2 regions of the Nostoc sp. FACHB-888 genome follow, and region 2 is predicted to be linked to the other one. Evidence: riboswitches for the same ligand, from Rfam matches in the RefSeq annotation. Region 2 holds a riboswitch; the other holds the start of a gene.
The links. A riboswitch is a leader RNA that binds a small molecule or an ion and turns the genes downstream of it on or off. The one in region 2 is predicted to bind cobalamin.
Positions count from the first base shown of each region.

Region 1: linked by a shared signal. The riboswitch ahead of cobG (precorrin-3B synthase) and the one ahead of H6G26_RS11245 (DUF1636 family protein) in region 2 are both predicted to bind cobalamin.

Region 1 is NZ_JACJQM010000025.1:49,329-60,008, reverse strand. Features, by position in the region: gene H6G26_RS17405 (hypothetical protein) at 164-457, opposite strand; gene bcp (thioredoxin-dependent thiol peroxidase) at 551-1,030, opposite strand; gene H6G26_RS17395 (FAD-binding domain-containing protein) at 1,130-1,996, shown strand; gene H6G26_RS17390 (hypothetical protein) at 1,993-2,451, shown strand; cobalamin riboswitch at 2,565-2,697, shown strand; gene cobG (precorrin-3B synthase) at 2,747-4,276, shown strand; gene H6G26_RS17380 (precorrin-8X methylmutase) at 4,318-4,944, shown strand; gene H6G26_RS17375 (precorrin-2 C(20)-methyltransferase) at 4,947-5,651, shown strand; gene H6G26_RS17370 (PHP domain-containing protein) at 5,777-6,463, opposite strand; gene H6G26_RS17365 (AIR synthase related protein) at 6,933-8,069, opposite strand; gene H6G26_RS17360 (hypothetical protein) at 8,132-8,338, opposite strand; gene H6G26_RS17355 (cytochrome c peroxidase) at 8,415-10,508, opposite strand.
Region 2 is NZ_JACJQM010000014.1:1,177-11,856, reverse strand. Features, by position in the region: gene H6G26_RS11280 (site-specific DNA-methyltransferase) at 1-985, opposite strand, end outside; gene H6G26_RS11275 (hypothetical protein) at 1,284-1,673, opposite strand; gene H6G26_RS11270 (acyl--CoA ligase) at 1,714-3,213, opposite strand; gene H6G26_RS11265 (glycosyltransferase family 4 protein) at 3,437-4,513, shown strand; gene H6G26_RS11260 (WecB/TagA/CpsF family glycosyltransferase) at 4,580-5,356, shown strand; gene H6G26_RS11255 (BMP family ABC transporter substrate-binding protein) at 5,957-7,099, shown strand; gene H6G26_RS11250 (cobalt-precorrin-6A reductase) at 7,139-7,882, opposite strand; gene H6G26_RS11245 (DUF1636 family protein) at 7,882-8,301, opposite strand; cobalamin riboswitch at 8,323-8,487, opposite strand; tRNA gene H6G26_RS11240 (tRNA-Val) at 8,753-8,826, shown strand; gene H6G26_RS11235 (restriction endonuclease subunit S) at 8,896-9,219, shown strand; gene H6G26_RS11230 (hypothetical protein) at 9,831-10,265, opposite strand; gene H6G26_RS11225 (hypothetical protein) at 10,353-10,680, opposite strand, start outside.

The DNA.
Region 1 (10,680 bases), on a different contig from region 2:
TTACAAACGGAATGAAAGTAGTTGCAATTGCAAAAACTATTATGAAAGCAGCGAAGGTAGTTCGATAACTTTCGATTAGTTTAGTTTCTTTTTCAAGATTAAAATTAAAAACCTTGGAATAATCTGCTTCGTTTAGCTGCTTCCTAATTTCTTCCTCATAGCCCTAGAGATTATCTGCAAATAAAATAATGAAAGATTGCTTAATTAGGTTCCAGAATCCAATGATTGCAACAACTAGTAATAAACTCAAAAAACCTAAAAATAGAATTCCACTTTGATCAATCTTTGGGTTTGCTAAGACGATTGCATCTACAATTGGTTTCCAAAGAGCTATAGTTGCAACAATTACTCCCATTAACTTCAAATCTTCAAAGGCACTTTTGATATATTCTTCAGCTTTCTCACTTAATCGAACATACTCTTTATAGAGATACTCTAACCTTGAATTAGAATCCATACGAACCTCCTAGACATGTGAACTCAATTCTATGAATTCAAATACTTAATCGCAAGGTTATAGCAAAAAAAACACGCAGCAGCAACTAGTCTTTCATATAGCTGCTAATTCCCGTAATTTAGTTAAAACTGCCAGAGCATGACCTTTGGTTTTCACATTCGGCCAAGCATAGACAATAATTTTATCAGGTGAAATTAAAAAAGTTGAACGAGCAACACCCATATATTCTTTGCCCATAAATTTTTTTAAGCGCCAAGCACCATAGGCTTCTGTCAAAATATGTTCTGGGTCACTCAAGAGGGTGATTGACAAGTTATGTTTGCTGATAAATTTACAATGGGACTTACCCAAATCGGGACTCACGCCTAAGATTTTCGCTCCTAGTGCGCTGAAGTCTTGATACAACTCGGTGAAATCTTTCGCTTCGGTGGTACAACCGGGTGTGTCATCTTTGGGGTAGAAGTAGAGAATAACCCATTGACTGCTGAGGTCGTCGAGAGTGACTGAATTGCCATTTTGGTCAGGAGTGGAGAAATCTGGTGCTGGTTGTCCGACTTGGGGAATGTTGCTCATGATGGGTGTGTGAGAGATTGGAATCGCTTTAGAATTGTACATATATTGAGCGATGCCTGCGGCAGGCTATGCCTACCCACCCATTTATATTTGCTTACAATGTCTAAAGATATGCAACGCGAATTTACCAACCGCGATCAGTTGGTAGCATACCTCCGCGAACAATTCCCAGATGCGGCGCAACGCGATCGCCACATCAGTGAAACCGTGGGGGGACGCAAAGCGGCACAAAAAGTACTGCAAAAAATCGATGCAGTAAGCTACGCGCAAACACGAAATTTTTTTGCAGGTGCAGTCACGCGACTTTCACCTTACATTCGCTATGGCGTTTTGAGTTTGCGAGAAATTCGAGATTATGTCCTTGAACGGGTACAGCACCAAAATGATGCTACGAAATTAATTAACGAATTAGGCTGGCGCGACTACTGGCAAAGGTTATATGTCAAGTTAGGAGATGGAATCTGGAAAGACCAGGAAGAGTACAAAACTGGTTACACTGTGGCTGAATATGCACCCGAATTGCCGCAAGATATCAGACAAGGAACCACAGGTAGAGTTTGCATCGACAGTTTTAGCCGTGACTTGAAAGAAACTGGCTATCTACATAACCACGCCCGAATGTGGCTAGCAGCTTACATTGTCCATTGGCTGCGTATTCGTTGGCAAGCAGGAGCCAAATGGTTTCTCGAACACCTTTTAGATGGAGATCCTGCTAGTAATAATATGTCATGGCAATGGGTTGCTAGCACCTTTAGTCAGAAACCGTATTTTTTCAACCGTGAAAATTTAGAACGTTACACCAAAGGCATTTATTGCCAGAAATGTCCGCTTTACGGTCATTGTGATTTTGAAGGCAGCTATGAAGAATTAGAACAGCGACTTTTTCCTAAAGGGGAATTTAGCAAACAAGCCAATAGCCAAAGTTGGCAGCGTGGAAAGAGTAAGGTAAAAGACCAAAAAAGATGAATAAACCAATTGTTTGGATACATGGAGATTGCCTCAGTCCATACAACCCTGTACTACAAAAATATCCCGATGCGCCAGCTATCTGGGTTTGGGATGAGGCATTGATAAAGGAATGGCAACTAAGTCTCAAACGCATCGCTTTTATCTACGAATGCTTGCTGGATTTACCCGTTGTTATCCGTCGTGGCGATGTGGCACAAGAAATTTTAGCTTTTGCTCAAGAACATGATGCAAATTTAGTTATCACAGCTAACAGTCCCAGTCCCCGATTTAATGATATCTGCAATCAAATGGAGGGTTCTATAGCAGTGGAAGTGCTAGAAGTAGAACCATTTTTTGACTATGATGGCTATATTGACCTCAAGCGGTTCTCGCGCTATTGGAAAGTCGCTCAAAATTATGTTTTTCGTTCAAATTTGTCCCCCTCAGACTCAGAAAAAGACAGTTTTGTGTAGTAAAACCAGGGAGAATTCTTTTTATTAAACTAATTGGGCGGTTACTACATAAGTAAGTTGTTGAACTCACGTCTTGAGGCGCGGATAAGTTGATTCAAAATATGAAGCATTAAATATTCTGACTACGCTCTCGTGCTAAATTACTAAAGCTTGGAGTTGGGAAACTCCGGTGAAATTCCGGGACTGTGCCGCAGCTGTGATGGGATCACCCAAGTCAGAATGCCAACTCTCAAGATGTCAGAGAAGACACACTCACCATCTACTCCCTGCGTTGCACGGGGAAGGAGTTCCAAGTTTGATTTCTGAATTTGCCACTTGTCCTGGCTTGTTTTATGCTACACCCGCCGCCGATGGTATATTATCTCGCATTAGAATACCAGGTGGAATTATTAGTAGTCAGCAGTGCCGTGCGATCGCAGATATAGCAGAACAGCACGGTGGCGGCTATGTAGATGTGACTAATCGAGCTAATCTACAAGTCCGTGAAATCCGCACGGGGATAAATGTTGAGGTTCTGAAACATCTACAGGATATGGGACTAGGTTCTCGTAATCCTGTTGTAGACCAGATCCGTAATATTATGACCAGCCCAACTGCTGGTATCGACCCGCTAGAATTAATCGACACCCGCCCTTTTGTCCAAGATTGGGATAATTATATTGCTCGACATCCGGCGCTTTCGGAACTGTCGGCAAAATTTAGCGTTTGCTTTGATGGTGGTGGGATAATTCGGGTGTGCGATCGCTTGAATGATATCCTATTTGCTGCTGTCTTAGTTGACGGTAATGTTTACTTCCGCCTTTATCTCAGTGTCGGCGCAAAGAGGCAACCGCCCAGCGATATGGGAATTTTGTTACCACCAGAGAAATGTTTGCCCGTCTTGGCAGCTTTGGCAGAGGTCTATCTAGCTCATAGTAATACTACAAGTAAGCGTCGGCTACGTCTCTTAGAGTTATTGAATACTTTAGGTGATGAAAATTATCTCCAGGAAGTTCAGCAGCGTCTACCTTTTTCTCTTTTATGTAGTGACCTAAGCCCCAACCTATTAGGAAAGGGGGAGGAATTCTCTACTTTTTTGCAAGGAGAAGGAAAGTATCAGCATATTGGCATCCATCCCCAACGTCAGAAAGGCTTATTTTATCTTGGTGTCGTCTTACCCCTTGGACGATTGGAGAGTAACCAGATGCGGAATTTAGCAGATTTAGCAACGAAATACGGTAGCGGCACTCTTCGATTAACCCCCTGGCAAAATCTGCTGATAACAGATATTCCTCAGCAATGGGTTGGTGATGTCCTGCGAGAAATTGCTTTCTTAGGATTAAATGCCTCAGCAACCAACATCAAGAGTGCATTAGTTGCGTGTTCTGGCAAAAAAGGTTGTGCCGCTTCTGCCACGGACACTAAAAGTCATGCCTTGGCATTAGGAGAGTATCTTGAAACTCGCCTCACTCTGGATTGCCCAGTTAATATCCACTTTAGCGGCTGCGAAAAATCCTGCGCCCAGCATAGCAAGAGTGATATTACTCTGCTTGGTGTCAGCATTAAGGGTGACAATGGAACTGTGGAGGGCTATCACGTTTATGTTGGTGACAGTAAGGAGAAATTCGGACGTGAACTATATCAAAATGTAACTTTTGCCGAACTACCGACATTAATAGAGCGGATGCTAGATGTATATAAAATTCAACGCCTAAATTCTGATGAGTCCTTTGGGGAATTTGCTAATCGATATGCGATCGCCCAATTACAGCAGTTATTTAATATTATTCCTAAATCATTTGTAAATAACAAGATTCCCAACTTTCTAGAGAAGTCGGCAATCTAAGCCTTTCGATTTTCATTCCAAAATCTAAAATCCCAAATCGAATGCCCGACTATATCCGAGATGCCAACGAAATTTACCGCAATTCTTTTGCAATCATCCGATCAGAAGCAAACCTAGATGTGCTGCCGCCAGATGTAGCAAAAGTGGCTGTGCGTCTCATTCATGCCTGTGGAATGACGGATATTGTCACTGACTTGGGATATTCACCAACAGCAGTGCAATCCGCAAGGGCAGCACTAGCAGCAGGAGCTACAATTCTGTGCGATTGCCGGATGGTTGCTGATGGCGTTACCAGGCGGCGGTTGTCTGCAAATAATCAAGTTATCTGTACCCTCAACGAGCCGGAAGTGCCAGGAATTGCACAGCGTCTGGGTACTACAAGGTCGGCGGCAGCTTTAGAATTATGGCGATCGCACCTCGAAGGATCGGTGATTGCAATCGGTAATGCGCCCACAGCACTATTCCGGCTATTAGAAATGCTCGATGAAGGAGCTACTAAACCCGCGATTATCTTAGGCTTTCCAGTGGGGTTTGTCGGTGCAGCCGAATCGAAAGCAGCACTGGCAGCAGATAGCAGAAATGTACCATTTTTAACCTTACATGGTCGGCGCGGTGGAAGTGCGATCGCAGCCGCAGCAGTTAACGCCCTGGCAACGGAGGAAGAATGAATATGAAAACTAAAGGTCGTCTTTATGGAATTGGTGTCGGCCCAGGCGATCCCGAACTATTGACTCTGAAAGCGCTGCGCCTATTACGTGCGGCTCCTGTGGTAGCTTATCAATCAGCCACAGATAAAGAAAGTATTGCTAGAGCGATAGTGGCGCAGTATCTTCCTGGTAATCAAATTGAGGTGCTATTTCACCTCCCCCGCGCTTTGGAGCCAGAAAAGGCAAAGTCTATTTATGATAAGGAAGTTGAACCAATCGCCGACCATTTAGCAGCAGGTCGAGATGTTGTAGTACTGTGTGAGGGAGATCCATTTTTCTACGGCTCGTTCATGTACCTGTTCACACGCTTATCTGATCAGTATGTAACAGAAGTTGTCCCTGGAGTTTCTTCACTGATGGCTTGTCCGGTAGCCTTAGGTGTACCTTTCACCTATTACACTGATATTCTCACAGTATTACCTGCTCCATTGCCAGCAGAAGAACTAACTACACATCTACTGATGACTGATGCAGCAGCAATTATGAAGTTAGGTCGTCACTTTACCAAAGTACGAGATATCCTCCATAAATTAGGGCTAGCATCACGGGCAAGATATATTGAACGGGCATCAACGACACAGCAACGCATCCTCCCCTTGGATGAAGTTGATCCAGCCGAAGTACCCTATTTCTCAATGATTGTGATCCCAACTAAGAATCGGCTTTGAAGCAATACACTTGGCTTAAGATTTGATCCTCCCTAAGCTTGCTAAAAAAGGGGGAACTAAGCCCTTTTTTAAATGAGTTGGGGGGATCGAAAATCTCTGAACACACTTAACTGATCGATTCATCTTTACAAACGTTGTAGCAGGCTCAAACCGTGGGTATCAGTACCACAGGTATTGAAAAGAAAATATTCATCAGCCAACTTTTGCACTTGTTCTGATTCTAATACGCTGGGTTTCCAAGGGTTAGGGTTATTGTAGGCGTAGAAAGTTTCCACACCATCGATGCCCTTTTGGGAAGCAGCTGGAATTAAGTCAAAATGCGATCGCTTGTAACGAGCTGGATGAGCTAGAACTGCTAATCCCCCGGCTTCATGAATAGCAGCAATCACGTTACTTGCTTGATATTCTTGACCTGTAGTCGTCCTTCTTTGTAGATAAGGCTTCATACTAGGGTGTTCTGGTGTAAAAGCGTAAGCCAAAATGTGAACTTCTATATCCAAAAGGTTGGCATTAATTTCTACACCACTCCATAGGTAAGGAGTGCTTGCACCAGGATTATTCCATTTCCAGTCTTCTAACCAAGCAAATGATGCTTGATAGCCGATAATACTATGATGATCAGTAATGGCTAACCCTTTTAGACCAATAGCGATCGCTTGCTCCATCAATGCACTCGGCTGCAACCTGCCATCCGAGTAGACAGTGTGCATATGAAAGTTGAATAATCTTGGACAACTTTGTGCATCAATGTTCTGGAATACTTGCTTCAAAAGTTCTGTGGAAGCAGTAGTTCGGGCCAAATTTACAGCCATAACCCCCTCTGAACAAAAATATATCTTTTTAACACACTAAAACGGCACATCTACAGATGAGAAAGATTCAGCACTAAAAATTAGTATTGGCTGCTACTTTCTCAGCTTTCTCAGCAAATTTTTCAATATGTTAAGACTACGTTAGCAAATCTTAACCTCAGTAGTCATGCGTATTTTGGACTACATCAATTTTAGGTGGTAATAAATAATGCATATAAAGTTTTATAAATACACCTATACAATTTTTGCTAAATGACTTATTTTCAAGGGCTTGATAGAATAATTTTCTTTAATACCCCTGGAATAAAAGTATATTTTACGTATATAAAATTACATACCTCAGTGATTTCACTAATTTCATCTAATTTAGTTTAGCGTAGGCGTAGCCCACCGCAGGCATCGCATAAGTGAGTGTATACCCAGAAAACTAGCGATGTCTACGACGGGCTATGCCTACGCTTGGGCTGCATTATACTCCTCGCGCAATCCCAAAAGTATCTCCTTTCAAGGTCACCCCAAGCGGTTCTACCACAACCTCGCGGTTAAGCGATGCTTCGACCCTTCCGGCAATCACAGCCGTGAGCTTATGTTCTTTTGCGAGGATAACGATCCTCTCTGCATCCTGCTGCGACTCTGTATAGAATGCAAATCCTGCTCCGTAATTGAACACAGAAAGCATTGTCTCGGCTCCGCCCTCAAGATGACCCTCGACAAAGGTAAAAATCTCCGGCACTGGGAGCATCGTTTCGATGACATACCGCAGGGGCTTCACCGACCGCATCAGCTTTTGCCATCCATGTCCAGTGATGTTCTCCATCGCAGTGGGACGAATTCCTTCACCAAGCACCGCCTGTACAAGCGGCGTGTAAAGATACGAGGCGGCATTCATTGCTTCCCATAACTCCTGCCCACTTGAAAGTTTTGTTCTATACCCGTCAGGGAGCGACTCGGCAAGCTTTCGCAGTGGGGTAAAGCCGTTCTCATGGGGCCCCGAACTTTCGACAAGAACAATGGTATTTCCGGCATCCAGACGCAAACTATCAATAGGAGCAACACCAACCGGCATGACCCCAAAAACCGAGCCTGCGATATCAAGCCGGCCTGGAATCATCTTCGTTTTTAGTTGAGGAGTTTCCCCTGAGAGATACACACACCCAACTCGTTTACATCCCTCAACTACTCCATCCAAAAACCCATCAAGGAAGGCAGGAGTGAAGATGGTTTCTGGAGTACTAGACGGCAGATATAAACCGAGAAGTATAGTCTGCATACCGGAAGTTGCGGCATCGTTCGTAAGACACGAAATAATCTTGATACCGATGTTCCACCAGAATCGCCGAAGTTCTTCTTCAGAAAGGTCATCAGGTCGAGTATCGTCTGCTGTGCCCAGTCCTTCGGGGACAAGTGTCATCGAAAGTTCTCTAGCCCCCGCCTCTAGAAACGGAGCAAGGTTGAAGCTAAAAGCGTTAGCACTTGCTCCAAGACCCGATGCAGGCACGATGCCATAGGCGCTTGCAAAGCCAAGCGTGCGTTTTGCGGCATCAATGAAGCGTCGTTTTGCGGCATCGAGAGTATCGTAATCGACTTGATCGAGAGCTTGAGCCATCAGGTTGCGTTTTAAGTTAGGAGTTAGGAGTTAGGAGTTAAAAGTTAGGAAAACTCATAACTTTAAAATACCTCATCTTCAATACCGCGCCACCATTCCCCCAAATTCATCATGTCTTGGTAAATGTCTTCTAATTCTTTGGTGTAGACATCGTTTGTAAGGGTAGCTCGACGCTCTTGCAATTTTTTGAGGCGCAGTTGTACCAATAGCCAAGGTTTAGTGATGCTATCAGTTGCTTCGATGTATTGCGCTAGTTCTTTACTATCCATATAGTATTTTAATTTTCACTCTAGCAAATAATGTTGACACTCCCCGTATAAATTCGGGGAGTGTCAACTCTAGCGTTTAGGGAGTCGCAAGGAAGTTAGCAGGCGGAGTCCTGCTACCATTCCGACCAACAGATGGAATCTCTATCAAGGCATCTGTGGCTTTACCAGTGCCATCGTTGGTAACGAAGGCTTCATTTCCTGGATGTCCATTAGGAATAAACAACTGCGGATGGTCGAAGGGCGCTTTCTCATAACGAACTCGCTCGTCAGTAAGCGCCTTCATAAAGGCTACTAGGTCATCTTTATCCTGATCGCTCAGGTTAAGCTTCTCAATATCCGCATCCAGATTTTTGATGTTCTGCTCGTGGAAGTCACCACCCCGATTGTAAAATTCAACCACTTCCTTGAGGGTCAGTGTCCCTCCATTGTGGAAGTACGGTGCGGTGAGTTCCACATTGCGAAGTGTGGACGTTTTGAAGGCTCCGTCTGCGGCTATTCTTTGGTTGGGGCTGACCGTGATATTCGGGTCTACACCGAGAAGCTGCTGAAATTTGCCTTGTTGAGCTACTCGCGACTCTGAGAGCGGATTACCAAAGAAGTCTTTACCACCCACACCTAAGTCGTCTGTAGTGGGTCTGACCGCAATGTTGTAAAAGCCGTTGTCATAGACGGCTTGTTGTCCATCTCCTAGTATCATGTCTTCAAGCCGTTGATTCTGCACGTTTTTCACGGAAGCGTTGGTGAATTCTGCCCCACCGTGACAGTTGATGCATTTGGCCGCTCCCTCGAAAAGCTGTTTACCCCTCAATTGTTGAGAAGTTAAGGCGTTTTTGTTGCCATCAAAGTACTGGTCAATAGGCGCATTGTCAGATATTAGTGTGGACTCGTACAGTTGAATCGCTAGCCCGAAGAAAAGCGAAAAGTTGTACTCCATCAGCGTATATGTGTTCTTGTTTGGATCGACAAGACTCCTCGCGCCCAAGAGGACGGGTTGTCGGCTACCGTCATTTTTATCAACCTGAATTGACCATAAAGAATCCCACCACTGTGGCTGGAAGGCATCCTCAATCAGCTGCTTATACTTTTTCTTCAGTCCTTTTCCATTAGGCGCTCTGTAAATACCTAAGGTACTGTCGTCAACTGCTACTTCCTGTTGTGCAAGTGGTTTCAAATTAGGGGAAAATAATTTTTTACCAAGATCCCTTGGAAGCTTTAGACCCCTCAGTAGGTTTCGTTTCCCAACAATTTTAATACCGACATCCTGAAATGTGCGACCGTCAGCAGACATTTCAAATGAGCTAAGAGGTGGCCCCACTGCCTGGGAAGCTAGAGATGAATTCTTGAGCTTCACACTGACTTGTTGTGGTGATGTTAGAGAAGTTACTGCTTTGTAAAGCTTGGCGTTGGGGTCTCTTAATCCAAACGGATTCACCCCATTAAAGTAGTTCTGAGCTCGTCCATCCCAAAAGTTACGGAAATTGTACACCGCATTAATTGTGGTCGGTGTGTTGCGCGGCTCCACTCGGCGGGTTTCGATACCTCCCACGTTGAAGATTGGATCGTCGAGTTGAGTCACATTGTCTTGAGGATTACCAGGAGTGGTACTCAAGAATTTAGTATTGAAGACTCCTTGCGAAGAGGCGACATCGTTAATGTCAGAAATAACGGCGGAGTTACGGTTGTTTACATCTGCTAGTTTGTGGAATGGGAAATCTGTCGCCTTCAGGGTGTAGTTTGGCCCTCCGAGACTGAAAGTATCATCAGGATTCGGATTGCCGCTTGCATCCACGCGCAAAATCCCTGGATTAAGCTGGTTTTTAATTCTGTTGTCCACTCCGGCATGGAAATGACAAGTAGCACACGATGTCTTGCCATCGCTGCCCACCTGCATATCCCAGAAAAGAGCCTTTCCCAAAGCGATCGCTTTGCTCTTATCCTTTACGTAGCCTGTATAGTCTGGCCCTGGAATCGGTACGGTCTTTAGCGAAGCCAGTGGCTGAGAGGGTGGCGTTATCTGTGCCGATACAGTATGTCCGGCTAGCACTGCGATCGCAACAAGTGCTGCGATCGTCACATTGCTTTTCATTCTCTTTGACAATCTTGATGCCAGATCAGTAAGTCTGACTACCACAGCAGCCACGAAAGCGACACCAAGTTGGATTTTACCCATGCTTTATATGAACGTTAATAATAATTGTCAAGAGTTGAAGCATTACCGCTCCACTCTCAAATCTGAAACTTTGTTGTCTTTAATGACACAGAGATGTTAGAATATCAGATTTTTTATACTTAAGTAAGTAGGTAAGAATAAATCAATCTATGTTACACACGAGAAAATTATT
Region 2 (10,680 bases):
AATTAGCTGCAAAAGCAGATTCTTCATAGATTAATCTATCTTCCATTTCTTGCAAGTGATACTCTTCTGGATAAATTTTTGCTTTACTGCGTTCTGAAGCTTTATTTCCTACTTGCACGTCAAACTTAAATTTATCAATAGATTGACCAGTTTTTTCAACATAGTCGCGCAATGTTTTTAAATTGGGAAAACAACCATTTTTATCTGGATTGCCACTAAGACGGCGCAACGCTACTTGATGATATTTTGGTTCAATTTCTGAACCGATAAAATGGCGTTCATGATCTCTTGCAACCACTGCCGCAGTACCAGATCCAATAAATGGGTCTAAAACAATATCATTTTTGTTGGTTGTAGCTAATATAATTCTAGCTATCAAGTCTTCTGGAAATTGGCAGGGATGTATAGTTTGTTCTTCATGATTATGTTTAACATTCCGAAATAGCCAAATATCACCAGGATTTTTACCTTCTGGATTGCATGAAAGTTCCCCCTTCCGATTTCCTCGATAATGTTTCTTATTTTGATACTTTTGCGGAACTCTAATAGCATCTAGATTAAATTTATAATTATCAGATTTAGTAAACCAAAGAATAGTTTCATGTCTACAAGAAAACTTTTTCTGGGCATGAAGACCATGTTGCCTAGCCCATATAATTCGGTTGCGAGGAATTAATCTGCATGACTCTAAAATCGGAAAAAAGCGAATATCCAGAGGAATCAGCATTCCTCGGTCAGAAAAAGCACCAACTTGCCAAAATAGCGAACCTGTATTTTTAAGAATCCGGCTACATTCAAGTAGAACAGCTGTTTGTTCTGCCAAATAAATCTCAAGAGCCTGCCTTGATTCGTATTCTTTGCCTAGATTATAAGGTGGAGAGGATACAACTAAGTCAACACATTCATCTGGCAGATTACTAAGCAGTTGTAAGCTATCCTCTAAGAGAATCTGATCTAAGGGTAGATTCTCTCTATTAGTCTTCATTACTATACCTACCTTGCAACTAATACTAGACTTTCGTCATCATAACCTATTTTAGGTTATTAACTAGTTCAACGTCTTCGGGTAGAGAAAGTCCTTGTTCTTCCTATTCTTCCTGAATCATTTCAAAAACATAGACAAGTTCAGCATGGGCGGGCCTCATCTGGCGTTTGTCCCCAAGCGTGACAACCGATAACAGTGGTGCAGTCTTGTAAAGGCTTCATCGGGATGGCCGCTAGTTTGAGTTACACCTTTAATTTACAACGATCGCATCTTTCAAAAAATGCGATCGCTTCTTGTTTCAATTAGCTTTACGCTCTTTAAGGACTTGATCTAGCAAGTTTCTCGCAGATTGCGCTTTAGCTAACGCTATTTGATGGTCATTATAAGCCCGAACAAGGCGAGAAAGACTGCTCACACCTGTCTTAAGTTGCTCAAGTTCTTCACCAGCAACCAGTTCACCATCAAGCATCCGCCCGATTAACGGTTTGATATCGCCCACTTCTTGCCGGACTTTTTGGAGCTTTTCTAGGCTACTCAGTAAGGTTTTGAGTGAGTTCAAGATGTCGTCAATATCCTGGATATCCTCTACTACTTCCGGCGAATCTTCAATTGTCTCTGTATCTTCATCTGAAATTGTAGGTAATTCCTGTGCAGACATTTCAGTTTTAACCCCGTTTGACCGTGCCATCAAAGCTTCCTCAAGGAATTTTCCTTAGTGTATCGCTGATTTAGCTTATGTTAAGCAATTTCGCCATAGCTAACCGTTGCAGTTTCCCAGTAGCACCACGAGGTAGTTGCTCCAAAATGTGAATTTGTTTAGGAACTTTGAAGTCTGCCAGCATGGTTGAACAGTGAGTTAAAAGTTCTTTTTCACCAGCTTCTGCTTTGAGGACAACAGCAGCATGGATATCTTCTCCTAAAGATTTGTGGGGGACAGCAAAAGCTAAAGCTTCAGCGACGGCGGGATGGCGCAGCAAAACATCATCCACTTCTAAAGGAGAAATTTTTTCCCCACCCCGATTAATCAATTCTTTAATGCGTCCAGTCAAGCGGAGGTAGCCGTCTGCATCCAATGTACCCTGATCCCCTGTGCGGAACCAACCGTTTACAAAAGCTGTGGCGTTAGCTTCCGGGTTGTTTTCGTAGCCATCTATAACATTGGGTGCTTTTACCACCACCTCGCCCAAGCTTCGCTGAGATAATAAATTGCCTTCAGAGTCCATAATGCCGACTTCCACACCGAAGCCATAACCGACAGTACCCGGTTTCCGCACTTTTGGCGGTAGGGGGTTGGTGGTCATTAAGTGAGATGCTTCAGTCATACTGTAAGATTCCACGACGGGAGCATTAAGAGTTGCCTCTAGTTGTTCAATAATAATCGGTGGCAAGGGAGCGCTACTAGAGCGAATAAAACGAAAACGGTTGGCTTTGACAATTTCTGTGTTGCGGCTAGCGCGGGCTAAAATTGTCTGGTGCATGGTTGGCGCTGCGGAGTACCAGGTAGGTTTGTAGATATCTACCAATTTCCAAAACTCCAGGGCATTAAAACCATTGGGACAAATTAATGTGCCGCCTGATGCGAGAGTTGACAGCAAACATCCCACCAAACCGTGAATGTGGAACAGGGGCATTAGGCAAAGTGTAGTGTCATCTGCTGTGAGTGAGTAAGCACCAATGATGTTGTTAGCTGAGGCGATTAAGTTACGATGACGAATCGGCACACGTTTGGGACGGCTGGTGGTGCCGCTAGTGTGGAGAATCATCGCCAGATCATCAGACTGAGGCAAGGGAGATTTTAGCTGGGAGCAAGCGGGAAGTTTCTCTTTGACTAATTCAAAACTCAGTGTACCGTCAGTATTTACCTTGGCATTAATCAGCATCATGTCGGGTGTGACGGCGGCAATAGCTGCTTTTGGCGACTCAGATAGCGTAATCAGTGCTTTTGCTTGGATATCTTCGTAGTAGAAGGTAAATTCTTCTTGTTTGTATTTGGGATTTAAGGGTGCAGCAGTGCCACACAGGGCGGCAGCCAAAAAGGTAATAGCCATTGGTGAACCGTTAGTCATGGCAATGGCAATGCGTTCGCCTCGTTTTAATCCAAAGCTGTTGAGTTGCGATACCAGTCCAACAATATTCTCGCGCAATTGCTTATAGGTTAGCGATCGCTCAGACGGCGTAACTAGGGCAGGATGATTGTCTTCCCCTGCTAAAAGCTCAAATAAGTTCATTAGTTTTCCGCCCTGTCAACAGATAATTCAATCAGTTTTAAGAATAAAGTACACGCCACGGGTAAACAACGTTTAGCCCGGCCTTTGCGACATGGTAATCTTTATTACACTAAAGCTCTTAATGACTATCATTGACAAATACATAACTTAATCATAGTTTAAGTAGAATGTGCTGTACATAAATATTTGATGAATTTATCTACCCTAAATAAGCTCTTTTGTTATGAGTCCTATAAAGATTACTATGTTAGGCGAAAGCTTGGAGCGGCAAGGTGGAATAGTTTCCGTGCAAAAGCTCATCCTTGAAGAAGCCACTGAAGCTACTTCTGATATTAAATTTACACATATAACTACTTTACCCAATGGCTCTGCTCCCCAAAAAGTATTAGTGTTTGTGCAGGCAATAGGGGAGTTATTTTGGAACTTATTAAATAATAAAGCCGACCTAATTCACGTTCATGTTTCAGAGAGAGGTAGCGCTTTTCGTCACTCAATCACTAGTCTTATTTGTTGGCTATTTAAAAAACCGCTAATTATTCATGCTCATAGTGCTGACTTTCATTTGTTTTACTCTGAGCTTCCCCAATTGCTTCAGAAATGGCTCAGTTGGTCTTTTAGTAAATGTACCCGTTTTATTGTTTTATCAGATAGCTGGAAAAAATTTTATATCGAAAATCTTGGTTTGAAGCCAGAGCAAGTTATTGTTCTACCTAACGCGGTAAGAATTCCCGCCCAAATTCCACAGTATGTAGATTCCAACGAGGTATTTTTCTTATTTTTAGGGCGCATTGGTCAGCGCAAAGGTGCATTTGATTTAATTAACGCATTCGCTTCTATACCTGCCGAAGAGAAAAGTAAAGCAAAGTTGACTATGGCAGGGGATGGAGATGTAGAAAAAGCTCGTAGTTTGATTCAAACTCTAAATCTTGTTGACCACATCACTATCCTTGATTGGGTAGACAAAGAAAAACGCGACGAGCTTTTAGGTAAAGCTGATGTATTTGTTTTACCTTCTTACAACGAAGGTTTGCCGATGGCGCTACTAGAAGCAATGAGTTGGGGTTTAGCTGTCATAACTACTAAAGTAGGAGGGATACCCGAAGTAGTTACTCAAAACCAGAATGGTTTATTACTTAATCCGGGTAATATTCAACAGTTGTCAGAGGCAATGCAATCTTTAATTGCAGATAAAAATTTGAGAATATCTCTAGGAAATAATGCACGGGTTAGTGTTAAACACTTAGATATCAACAATTATCTTGCATCCTTAAAATACATTTATGCATCAGTCGTAGGTTGAAAGCCATATTCTGAAGATAATTGATTGCCCATAAGTTTGTCTAAAGTAAACAAAAAGGAAATAACAATGGATACAAAAACTTTCCCTGAAATCAAGTTGTTTGATACAAGATTCCATAAAGTTAAAGTACAAGAACTAATCGATTATTTAGTAGAATCAGTCAAAACCCCCAAAAAGACAATTGTAGAAAATGTAAATATTAGAGCAATGAATTTTGCTTATGAAAAGCCTTGGTATCGAGACTTTTTAAATAACGCAGATTTAGTATTTTGCGATGGATTTGGTGTATTGTTAGCGGCTAACTTAAGTGGTTATTCTCTGGATTCTGCACATCGCATGACAGCACCAGATTATATAGAAGATTTAGCATTGAAATGTGAAAAAGAAAATATCTCATTATTTTTATTAGCTGGAAAACCCGGGGTAGTCGATGAAGCAATTACAAAGTTAGTATCAATTGCACCTAACCTTCGGATAGGCGGACATCATGGTTACTTTGATAAATCAGGAAAAGAGAATGATTTAATAATAGAAAAAATTAATAATTTTCGACCAGATATTTTATATATTGGTTTTGGTATGCCATTACAAGAAAGGTGGATTTTAGATAACTTCAATAAAATTGAAGCTCGTGTATTTTTACCTTTAGGCGCGTGTCTAGATTTTTATACTAACTCTACATATCGTGGCCCCGAGTGGCTGACGAATAATGGCTTCGAGTGGTTAACACGCCTAGTTACTGAACCTACTCGTCTATGGGATCGTTATATTATTGGTAATCCATTGTTTTTTTATCGTCTATTTAAGCAAAAAATTGCTCAAAAATTGGTAGCAAATCGCTAAGAGGTTGTTTGAAAAGTCCTGTTGTCGGTATAAAAGGTTTTAGATACCTCTAAATCCACGCCAGATGCAATAAGAGTGGCTCGCCTTAAAAAGGGGGACTTTAACTCCGGTTCCCCTCTAAAAAAGGTGAGTTAGGGGGGATCTAAAAGTGCCTATCACAGCGAAACACTTTTCAAACGACCTCTAAGGAAACTTTCTCGAAATAAGAGACTTCCAGTAAAAAGCATCCCATCCCTGCGGGACGCTTTGCGAAGATAGGGGCGCACATCTGTCATAGGTATCAACTTAACGTGAATGGCATTATACCTAGTACTTACGCACTGTATAAATGCATCGTGATGCGAATTATCTAAAATAAGAAGTTTTCAGGCTTTTCTTAATTATCCTGCGATCGCACTTTTATCAAAAACTGGCTTTAAATATCTGCTTTCTGAAAAAGAGTTTTGATTGTCTATAATATTACCATCATTTGACTTCTTTATTAAGTAAGTTGACGGCAGAAATAAAAAGTTAAAATTAAGTAAATAGCTAATCTAAACCGTGTCTGCCATTACCAGCAATCATAAAAATCTTTTTAATGGGTAAACCTATTAATAAAATATGGATCGTCGGAATTTTCTAAAGTATGTCACTTTAGCAGGATCTAGCTTTGCCTTAAATAGTTGCTCTCAAGGCAAAAATTCCAAATTGCAGGGTGAGGTATCTCCCTCAGCGTCGCCTGTAGCGGTAAACGAACCTCTAAAGGTGGGATTTGTTTATGCCGATTATGTAGGCGATTTTGGCTGGACTTATGCCCATGATTTAGGTCGCAGAGACATGGAAGCCAATCTTCAAGATAAGGTAAAAACTACCTTTGTGGAAAATGTCAACGAAGGTGTTGAAGCTGAAAGGGTAATTCGCCAACTCGCATTAGATGGTAACAAGTTGATTTTTACAACTTCCTTTGGGTACATGAACCCAACAATTAAAGTTGCCAAAGACTTTGGTGATGTTGCCTTTGAACACTGTAGAGGATACAAACGTGCTGCCAATGTTGGCACTTATCTAGGGCGCTTTGAAGAACCGCGTTACTTAACCGGTATGATTGCTGGCAAGATGACAAAATCAAATGTAATTGGTTTTATTGGCGCATACCCAATTCCAGAAGTGATTCGGGGAATCAGTGCATTTACTCAAGGAGTAAGGTTAACAAATCCCCAAGCAAAAGTTAGAGTACTTTGGGTAGAAAGTTGGTACGATCCAGCTAAAGAAAGAGAAGCGGCTCAAGCTTTGGTCAATTTAGGTGCGGATGTACTGACGCAGCATATCGGTTCTGGTGCTGTTGTCCAATTGGCACAGGAAAAAGGCATTTATGCTTTTGGCTACAACACTGATATGAGTAAGTTTGGTCAAAAAGCCCACCTGACATCAGCTATTAACAGATGGGGCAAATTCTATACAGATAAAGCCTTGGCTGTAATGAGTAATACTTGGAAGTCCCAAGAGGTTTGGGATGGCATTGCTCAAGGAATGGTAGATATTTCCCCAATGAATCAGGTAATTCCGGCGGATGTGCAACAACTGGTGAATGCGAAGCGGGATGAGTTTATTCAGGGTACTGCACATCCTTTTGATGGCCCGGTGAAAGACCAAAAAGGGGTGGTGCGAATACCAAAGGGTAAGGTTTTGGATGATCAGGAACAACTGGCGATGGATTGGTATGTTGAGGGAATTGAAGGGTCAGTTCCCAAGGGTAAATTTTAGCACTTTTAAAAGTCTGAGCGGTGGCTTTTGCCTTTTCCACTAGTCGCGCAACTTGTCAAATAGCCATGCCAAAGCACCATCAACATCAGTAACTTGCTCACCTGGCGGTATGGCTGGACGATTTACCATAACAACGTTTACGCCCAGTTCTCGCGCTGCAATAATCTTGGGCTTTGTTGCATCGCCACCGCTATTTTTACTTACGATGGTATCAATCTTGTTATGAATCAGGATTTGCCTTTCATTATTGAGGGTAAAGGGCCCGCGATCGCACAATATTACTCCTGGTGGCACTAAAGCATCATCTGTAGGAGGGTCAATCATCCGCATCAGAAACCAAATTTTCTCGCAGTGAGCAAAGGCGGCGAGTTCTTGCCTTCCAACTGTCAAAAATACCCGCTGTGCCTGGTTTTCCAGAGATGCTGCTGCGGTTTCAATAGTGTCAACTTCAATCCAGCGATCGCCACTTTCTTTTTCCCAAGGGGGGCGTATTAACATCAAATGGGGTACTCCCACTTCGGTTGCAGCATCTGCTGCATTGAAAGAAATCTGAGTAGCGAAAGGATGGGTTGCATCAATTAATAAGTCGATTTGCATTACTCGCAGATAACTAGCCAATCCAGCCACACCACCGAAGCCTCCAACCCGTAAATCACCCAACGGAGCTGATGGTTCACGGGTGCGGCCAGCTAAAGATGTGATTGCTTCTAACCCTTGGATATTCGCTACTTGGGCAGCTAATTCTGCGGCATCTCCCGTTCCACCCAGTATCAAAACGCGCATCATTGAGATAAAGGTGGAATCTTTGCCAAAATGCCTTTTTTCAGGGCTTCTGGACGCTCTGACCAAGGCAATAAACCATCTGCTTTGACATAGTACTGACTAGCACATTCTAATACCGCAGATGCACTACCATCAACAGCTAAATCACCAAACAAATATGTTAATTTGCCTTTGGCAGCAAAGGCGACTACACAGGAACGATTACAAGCACTCATGCATTCAACTTCTTGAATTGGGAATTTATCTCGTAAGTCCCAATCTTGTGCAAGCTGCTGAAGTTGGGATAGAAGTTTTTGACCGCCACTTTCACCTAAGCGTTTTCCATCTTGCCAAACGCTAGCACAAGTTTTGCAAACAAATAAAGTATGGTCAGCAACACCCAAGGGACTAGTTGGAGAAATATTTACAATAGTAGTCATCTGTACCTCGCAGATTTGTGGAACTAATTAATCTATTTCGGCGGGCATCCTGACTCACTCTATTTGGGATTTTAGATTACATCTCAAATTGGTTTACAGTTGCGGGACAGCGCCGGATTTGCACCGAACTTTCCCCGTTACCTCTGGTAGCTGCTCCCCACCAGAACCGAATAACCTTATCGATCATACACTAGGGTATCAAGGAAAAGGATATGACCAAAAATTGCTCAGGAGCGATCGCTTATTAACTACAGTACAGTTCTAAGCTAATTAACATTCAATCGTTAATTTAATTTTGTCGTCTAGTACCCCAAGAAGGCTTAATGGCAGAGGCTAGGGACTCTTACGAATATATTGATTCAGAATCAAATTGCAGAGTTTGCCTAATTTGCGCCTTTTATTTTGTGCATATTAGACAAATGTATGCTAAGATGATAAATCGTGTAGTTAAGGACGTATAGCTCAGTTGGTTAGAGCGCTACGTTGACATCGTAGAGGTCACTGGTTCGAATCCAGTTACGTCCATGTACATTTACAAATTGAATGTCGCTGTTCATGTGACTTCAAGCATAAGTTTGCCGCAACGGCAACTTTATGGTTGAAAAGTACTGCGGCAAACTTATGGGTTCTTGGCAACTTTTGGGTCTGGTTACACTAAATGAAGCTTTGACGGCATTTGAGGAAAGTAACGAAGCACTGACAGGTGTATTAAAACATATTGATTTTAATCGTCAAGCCGGTAAAAATCGGATTCCTGATGTCAAGTTGCGCGAACTAAGTACACGCAAAGATCCCAATATTACTAGAGATGATGTAGTCAATTTTCTGATTCCATTACCAGTTTTACCAGAACAACAGCGTATTACTGAGATTTTGGATACGGTGGATGAAGCGATCGCTTTTGAGATTGGTTTGTGATTCTCTTCACAGAAGTATCAATATTTTCTGATGCGAGGAAATCTAATAAGGTGATTCCCAGAAAACCGCAAATTCTGAGGAGGACATCAATCTGGGGTAAAGCTTTTCCAGTTTTCTACGTCCATACCGTATTTTTTGGTAGTCCAAGTAGACGGGCAAACCCAGCTATATTTCTATCGCAAACTATATCTATAGCTATACCAAGGGATTTTGCAATGTTTTCTTTTGGTAGTGGAGTTTTTAAATATGGGGTAGCAGCAATTAATTCTCCAAGTAAAAATTCAAGTTTAAACTATATAACTTCTGCATTGGGAGCAACCATCTCCACTAGCTGTTCTCACCTACAGATGATGGATTTTGTCAGTAGAATTTGTGTACTCAACAGTAGGAGTTGCTAAGTCGTGCTGGTTTATGTCCAGAAATACAACAGTTACCTTTAGTTAAGGAAGCGATCGCAATAGTACTAATACCGTTTCTTTGTGAAGCTGCATATATTTACCCCCCGGCTACGCCGTCCCCCCTTGTGAAGGGAGGACTGATTATGTGCATCTTCATACAGAATTGGTATAAAGACTTGAAAGAGCTATATTTTGATGATTTTACTAGCCTAATCAATCCCACGATCGCGTTAATGGATCAATTGGTATCTCTGGATCAATCTCAATCACGGTAATCTTGGCATTCTCCACCACCGTATTTCCCATGATTGTATTGTGCATTGCCTCAAACTTCGATTCTTCCTCAGCAATGCGTTCGTAGTGCAGAATTACATGGTAATGTTTGGCAATTGGTTCTCCAGTGTCTGATAGCTCTACTGTGTCCCAATCTATATTTTGTCGTTCTTCCGCTATTCGGCGATACTCATCGGCAAGTTGTTCTAAGGCGATGGCGATCGCGTGTTCCTTTGTTTGACCATAGCACTGTATATCCTCTTTGGTAAAATCGCTTGGAGACAGTGACATCTGACAAACATACTGTCCATTGTCTTGAGGCAGCACTGTGATCGTAATAGTTCCAGTTATGCGATCGGGGTTCACGTCAGTCATAATTAAACGTGCTGAAAGATTTAGGATAATATGCTCATAGCTAAATTGTAAGCGTAGAGGCAAAGCGCCTTGTCGTCAGACATCCTTCTATTCGGATGTTGCACGTTTGCGTTTTTCGAGTTCCGCGATCGGTAATAATAATATTTCCTCAATTTCCTCTCTTAAATCATCACTCGATACACAACTAGAATTTAAACAATCTACTAACAACGTGTTAACGTTGTAATATTTTTCAAGTTTTTCTTTTTGCTCAACATCAAATCCCCAATCATGACAGATATTACAATATTTGTTTACAATATGTATAATTTTGTTTGTTGAACCCCAAAGGAATTTGTAGCCAGGGTTATATATGCCTTTAGCTCTTCTTTCATACGTTGCTTTATATCTTGAGGGAAGGCATGTATTTCGTAAT